2 linked regions of the Allobranchiibius huperziae genome follow. The protein of the gene in region 1 binds, or shares a complex with, the protein of each later gene. Links are inferred from orthologs where the notes say so. Each region holds a gene or a part of one and is shown on either strand. Other genes may lie near its edges.

What was found.
Region 2: HNR15_RS15855 (region 1) and HNR15_RS11125 share a complex: the UniProt entries of both Bacillus subtilis proteins name them as parts of the possible RNA degradosome complex. The link is inferred for Allobranchiibius huperziae from one-to-one orthologs.

Annotation. Positions count from the first base shown.
Region 1 is NZ_JACCFW010000001.1:3,330,421-3,333,582, forward strand. What follows is about bases 1-2,847. They hold HNR15_RS15855 (6-phosphofructokinase), read left to right. Parts: upstream 1-836; coding sequence 837-1,859; downstream 1,860-2,847. Other genes in these bases: HNR15_RS15850 (alpha/beta fold hydrolase), read right to left, coding at 1-631; HNR15_RS15860 (S53 family peptidase), read left to right, coding at 2,035-2,847. Outside these bases: more of HNR15_RS15860, read left to right, coding at 2,848-3,162. UniProt on the Bacillus subtilis protein: Catalyzes the phosphorylation of D-fructose 6-phosphate to fructose 1,6-bisphosphate by ATP, the first committing step of glycolysis.
Region 2 is NZ_JACCFW010000001.1:2,374,568-2,377,926, reverse strand. Bases 269-3,312 are described here. They hold HNR15_RS11125 (polyribonucleotide nucleotidyltransferase), read left to right. Parts: upstream 269-570; coding sequence 571-3,054; downstream 3,055-3,312. Other genes in these bases: HNR15_RS11120 (TRM11 family SAM-dependent methyltransferase), read left to right, coding at 3,274-3,312; rpsO (30S ribosomal protein S15), read left to right, coding at 269-372. Also shown: more of rpsO, read left to right, coding at 103-268; more of HNR15_RS11120, read left to right, coding at 3,313-3,359. UniProt on the Bacillus subtilis protein: Involved in mRNA degradation. Catalyzes the phosphorolysis of single-stranded polyribonucleotides processively in the 3'- to 5'-direction. Necessary for competence development in Bacillus subtilis.

The sequences.
Region 1 (3,162 bases):
GCTTCCGCGCGGCGCGGCCGGCCTGCCGCGGGAGCAGCAGCCGGTCCTTCTCACCCCACGCGATAGTGCTCGGCACGAGCGGAATCTGCTTGTACGACAAACCGATCCCTCGGATGAAGCAGGGCCAGAACCCCTTGGCCCGGCGCAAGTTGTACGTGTCGCCGATCGCCTCCTCGGTGCTGAGGTGCTCCGGGTGCACGTAGAGCGAGCGCATCGAGATCGCCCGCAGCCGCTCGTTGCCGCAGACGGCCTCGATGACCGGACCGGGCGCGTAAGACGACACCTTCAGCGCGAGCAGATTCATCGCGAGGAGTCCGAGCTCCGCCTTGGACCAGAACCCGGCGGGCGAGAACGCCGCGCAGCTCTGCACGCTTCCGCGGGCCGCCAGCTCCAGTGCCAGGATCCCGCCGAGGGAGTTGCCGGCCACGTGCGGCTGGGTCACTGCCAGTTCCCGCAGCAGTTCCTCGACCTGATCGGCGTAGCTGGTGATCGTGTAACCCGCCGGCTTGCCCGGAGCAGGCGACCTGCCGTGCCCGGGAAGGTCGATGTTGATCACGTCGAAGTCCGGCGCCAGCAGTTCGGGCACCCGATTCCACGCCTCCCGGCGGTGCCCGATGCCGTGGATCAGCACGATGGGTTCACCGGATCCGGTACGCGACTACGAGATGGTGCTGGTCATCGTCACTCCTCGCCTGGGGGCTGTCAGCGCGACCTTACCTTGGGGTAACTTGCGGCGAAACGGTTTGGCACGATCCGATGACCCTCGGAGAACGACGACGAGCCGCGGCCCGTCGTCCCGCCCGTACGTGCCCTCACCAGAAATGAGCAGTGAGTCCGTGACCATCGGCATCCTGACCAGCGGCGGCGACTGCCCCGGACTCAACGCAGTGATCCGCGGTGCGGTCATCAAGGGCGATCGCATCTACCAGGAGAGGTTCGTCGGCATTCGGGACGGATGGCGGGGCATTGTCGAGGACGACGTCGCCGACCTGCCGCGCCACGACGTACGCGGCCTGTCCCGCCAGGGCGGCACCATCCTCGGCACTTCGCGCACCAACCCGTTCGAGCACGGCGGGTCCGAGCGGGTGCGCGAGGTGATGCAGCGACACTCCATGAACGCGTTGATCGCGATCGGCGGCGAGGGCACCCTGACCGCCGCGCGTCGCCTGTCCGACGACGGGCTCCCGGTCGTCGGCGTCCCCAAGACCATCGACAACGACCTGTCCGCCACCGACTACACCTTCGGCTTCGACACCGCCGTGGCGATCGCGACCGAGTCGATCGACCGGCTGCGCACGACCGCGGAGTCGCACCACCGCTGCATGGTGGTCGAGGTGATGGGCCGGCACGTGGGATGGATCGCACTGCACGCCGGGCTCGCGTCCGGGGCCCACGCGGTGCTGATCCCGGAGATCCCGGTGTCGCTGGACCAGGTGTGCGAGTGGGTGCGCAGCGCCCAATCCCGAGGTCGCGCACCGGTCGTCGTGGTCGCGGAAGGATTCATCCCGGCCGGCGAGGAGCGTGCGACCGCGCCGCGGGGACTGGACGCCTTCGGCCGGCCGCGCCTCGGCGGCATCGGGGAGACGATCGCCCCGATGATCGAGGAGCAGACCGGCATCGAGACACGCACGGCACGCCTCGGCCACCTGCAGCGCGGTGGGGTGCCGACTGCGTACGACCGGGTGCTCGCAACGCGGTTCGGGGCGGCCGCGATCGACGCCGTCATCGCCGAGCGGTGGGGGTCGATGGTGTCGCTGTCCGGGGAATCGATCGTGCACGTCGACCTGCACGCGGCGACCACGGTGTTGAAGACCGTCCCGCGCGAGCGGTGGGACGAAGCGGCGATCCTATTCGGCTGATACGGCCGCGCGTCGCGAATCCGACTGATTCGCAGCAGAAATTGCGGACCAAGGGTAAATATCCAGTCAATCTTCTGTCTACCCGTTGCGGTTCCTGTGCACGTGTGTCCAAGGTGAACCATCCTCTCGCGTCGGCTCAAACAGGGTCCGCGAGCATGTTTCCGGAAGGATTCACATGAAAAAGGCACTCACCGTAGCGGGGGCGGTGGCACTCGCCGCCGGCGCCGCCACCAGCGTGATCCCGACCTCCGCGGCCGCCCAGCCGTCCGCGGCACGCAAGGTCGTCGCCCGTTCCGTTGCCTCACCGGGCAAGGTGATCGGCTCGCCCAGCGCGAGCGCCGCTTCGACATTCATTGTCACCCTGCAACCGCGCAACGCGGCTGGACTGCAGTCGTTCGTACGCGCGGTCTCCGACCCCTCAAGCGCGTCGTACCGCAAGTTCATCACCCCCGGCCAGTACGCCGCGCGGTACTCCGCGACCTCCGCGGAGGTCGCCCAGGTGACGGCGTGGCTGCGCAGCCAGGGCCTCAAGCCCGGCAAGGTGTCCCCGACCCGCACGTTCATCACGGTGAGCGGTTCCACCTCCGCGGTGCAGAAGGCCTTCGCGACCAAGATCCACTCGTACAAGACCGGTGCGCGCACCTTCACCGCGCCGGCGACCTCCGTCACCGTCCCCGCGAACCTCGCCGGGTCGATCGCGGGCGTCGTCGGCCTGGACCAGTCGCGACTGCTGCACACCACCAACGTGCGCCCGGACACCACGTCCAAGAAGGCGACCCCCAACCTCAAATCGTTGGGCGCCACGACCTCCGCGAAGTCCGGCACCAGTGACGCCTGCTCCGCGTACTACGGGCAGTACACGCTGCCCTACATCCCGGCGGGCAAGGCTCCACTGAACAAGAAGCTCCCCGGCTCGATGTGCGGCTACACCCCGCAGCAGATGCAGGCCGCACGCGGCATCAACAAGGTGAAGTCCACCGGCAAGGGCATGAAGGTCGGCATCACGCTGTGGTGCAACGACCCGCGAATCTTCAACGACACCAACACCTGGGCGGGTGACCTCGGCTACCAGAAGCTGAAGTCCAGCCAGTACCAGGTGCTGGCACCGGCGGGCGGCTACAACTCCGACTACTGCGACAACACCGACTCCGGCGGCGTGAACGTCGAGCAGGCTCTGGATGTGCAGTCGATCCACGGCGCCGCCCCGGACGCCAACATCGTCTACTCGGCGGCGGCCGCGCCACTGGACGACTCGCTCCTCACCGCGCTGCACGCCCTGGTGGACGGCAACAAGGTCGACGTC
Region 2 (3,359 bases), 960 kb from region 1 along the record:
TATTCTGGGGATCGCCGTATACCGGCCGCGGATCGACAGCGCCCTGGTGGACATGCCCAGGAGCACCGCGCAACGAGTCACAGAAATGGAGTCATCCTCACGATGCCCCTGGAAACCGCCGTCAAGGCACAGATCATGTCCGAGTACGCAACGTCCGAGGGTGACACCGGGTCCCCCGAGGTGCAGGTCGCGATGCTGACCCAGCGCATCAAGGACCTCACCGAGCACTCGCGTCAGCACCCGCACGACCACCACAGCCGCCGCGGGCTGCTCCTCCTGGTCGGCCAGCGCAAGCGTCTGCTGCGCTACCTCGAGGACATCGACGTCGAGCGTTACCGCTCGCTCATCAAGCGACTGGGTCTACGTCGCTGATCACCCACTTCACGCCAGCAGGCGGTCACCTTCGCGGTGGCCGCCTTCTGGCGTGTTCGGGGGTATGTCGACCCCGCCGGCCGCAGCCGCTGCGCTGCCGCCCGCGGGCAACATCGCCGTACGCCCCGAGATGAAGAAAACGGCCGCGGGCAACGACGATCCGCCGGCCGGTCAGAAGAGAACAGAAGAGGAGACCCAATGGAGGGTCCAGAGATCACTTTCGCCGAAGCCACGATCGACAACGGCAGCTTCGGCACCCGCACCGTCCGGTTCGAGACCGGACGCCTCGCCAAGCAGGCAGGCGGCTCCGTGCTGTGCTACCTCGACGACGAGACCACCCTGCTGTCCACCACGGCCGCAGGCAAGCAACCGAAGGACCAGTTCGACTTCTTCCCCCTGACGGTCGACGTCGAGGAGCGGATGTACGCCGCGGGCAAGATCCCCGGCAGCTTCTTCCGCCGCGAGGGACGGCCCTCGACGGATGCCATTTTGACCTGTCGCCTAATCGACCGCCCGCTGCGCCCGACCTTCAAGAAGGGTCTGCGCAACGAGGTCCAGGTCGTCATCACGGTGCTGTCGCTCAACCCCGACCACCAGTACGACGTGCTCGCCATCAACGGTGCGTCCGCCTCCACGCAGATCTCCGGCCTGCCGTTCTCCGGCCCGGTCGGCGCCACCCGCGTCTCCCTCATCGACGGCCAGTGGGTCGCCTTCCCCAACTTCTCCGACGCGCAGCGCTCGACCTTCGACATGGTCGTCGCCGGCCGCGTCGCCGGTGACGACGTCGCGATCATGATGGTCGAGGCCGAGTCCACCGAAGCGACCTGGGACCTGGTGAAGAACCAGGGCAAGACTGCTCCTACCGAGGAGATCGTCGCCGAGGGTCTGGAAGCGGCCAAGAAGTTCATCCGCGTCCTGTGCGATGCGCAGTCCGAGCTCGCCTCGCAGGCCGCGAAGCCCGTGCAGGACTTCCCGATCTTCCTGGACTACCAGGACGACGTCTACGAGGCCGTCGAGAAGGACGCCTCCGAGCAGGTCGCCGCCGCGTTCACGATCGTGGACAAGCAGGACCGCGAGGACAAGATCGAGGAGCTCAAGGGCGCCCTGAAGGCCGAACTGGCCGGCGAGGGCAAGCGCTTCGAGGGTCGCGAGAAGGAGGTGTCCGCCGCGTACCGCGCCTTGCAGAAGGCTCAGGTCCGGCAGCGGATCCTGCGCGACAAGGTGCGCATCGACGGTCGCGGTCTGGCCGACATCCGTGCGCTGTCCGCCGAGGTCGAGGTGCTCCCGCGGGTGCACGGCTCGGCGATCTTCGAGCGTGGCGAGACCCAGATCATGGGCGTCACCACCCTCAACATGCTGCGCATGGAGCAGCAGCTCGACACGCTCGGCCCGGTGTCGCGCAAGCGCTACATGCACAACTACAACTTCCCGCCGTACAGCACCGGTGAGACCGGTCGCGTCGGTTCGCCGAAGCGTCGCGAGATCGGCCACGGAGCGCTCGCCGAGCGCGCCCTGATGCCGGTGCTGCCGACCCGCGAGGAGTTCCCGTACGCGATCCGTCAGGTCTCCGAGGCGCTGAGCTCCAACGGCTCCACCTCGATGGGCTCGGTCTGCGCGTCCACCCTCGCCCTGCTGAACGCCGGTGTGCCGCTGCGCGCCCCGGTCGCCGGCATCGCGATGGGCCTGGTCTCCGCCGAGGTCGACGGACAGACCCAGTACGCCGCGCTGACCGACATCCTGGGAGCCGAGGACGCCTTCGGCGACATGGACTTCAAGGTCGCCGGCACGCGGGAGTTCGTCACCGCGATCCAGCTGGACACCAAGCTCGACGGCATCCCCGCCGACGTGCTCGGCCGTGCACTCACCCAGGCACGCGACGCCCGGCTCTACATCCTGGACGTCATGCACGAGGCCATCGACGGCCCCGACGAGATGAGCCCCTTCGCACCGCGTGTCATCACGGTGAAGGTGCCCGTCGACAAGATCGGTGAGGTCATCGGCCCGAAGGGCAAGATGATCAACCAGATCCAGGAGGACACCGGCGCGGACCTGTCGATCGAGGACGACGGCACGGTCTACATCGGCGCGACCGACGGTGCGTCGGCCGAGGCCGCCCGGGCCGCGGTCAACGCGATCGCCAACCCGCAGATGCCGGAGGTCGGCGAGCGTTTCCTGGGCACCGTGGTCAAGACCACGACGTTCGGCGCGTTCGTCTCCCTGCTGCCCGGCAAGGACGGCCTGCTGCACATCTCCGAGGTGCGCAAGCTCGTCGGCGGCAAGCGCATCGACAACGTCGAGGACGTGCTGAAGATCGGTCAGAAGGTGCAGGTCGAGCTCAAGGAGGTCGACCCGCGCGGCAAGCTGTCGCTGGCCGTCGTCGAGGACGTGTCGGCTGCTGCCGAGGCCGCCCCCGCCGCCGCGGAGCCGGCCCCCGTGGCCGACGCCGCTCCGGTCAGCACCGTTCCCGAGACCGCTGCGGACGACACCACGGCCGTCGCCGCTGAGGACGACGGTTCCGCGCAGGGCACCGGGTCCGAGGACACCGGTGGCCAGGGTGAGGGTGGCGAACGCCGCCCGCGCAACCGCCGTCGTGGCGGTCGCGGCCGTGGCAACAGCGGTGGCGGGCAGGGTGGCTCGAACGAGTCCAACCAGCCCGCCGGCGCGACCCCGGCCGACGCCTGAGTCTGATACGCCGTACCCGGACGCCCGGTGCCCCCGAACGGGGGTGCCGGGCGTCCGTGCGTCCGGGCCCCTGCCGCGGTTGTCAGCGTCGTGGTGGTGCCGGCGCCACGAATCCGCTGACAACCGGAGGCGGCCTCAGCGGTTGTCAGCGTCGTAGTGATGCCGGCGCCACGAATCCGCTGACGATCGAGCGTCGTGCGGCCTGAGAGGATCACGGGTATGCCGGTGGACCTGATCGTGACGTGCGCGGTCGGGTTCGAGGATCTGTTCCGCGGAGACCTGCTGCAGGAGCACGGCATCCGCAG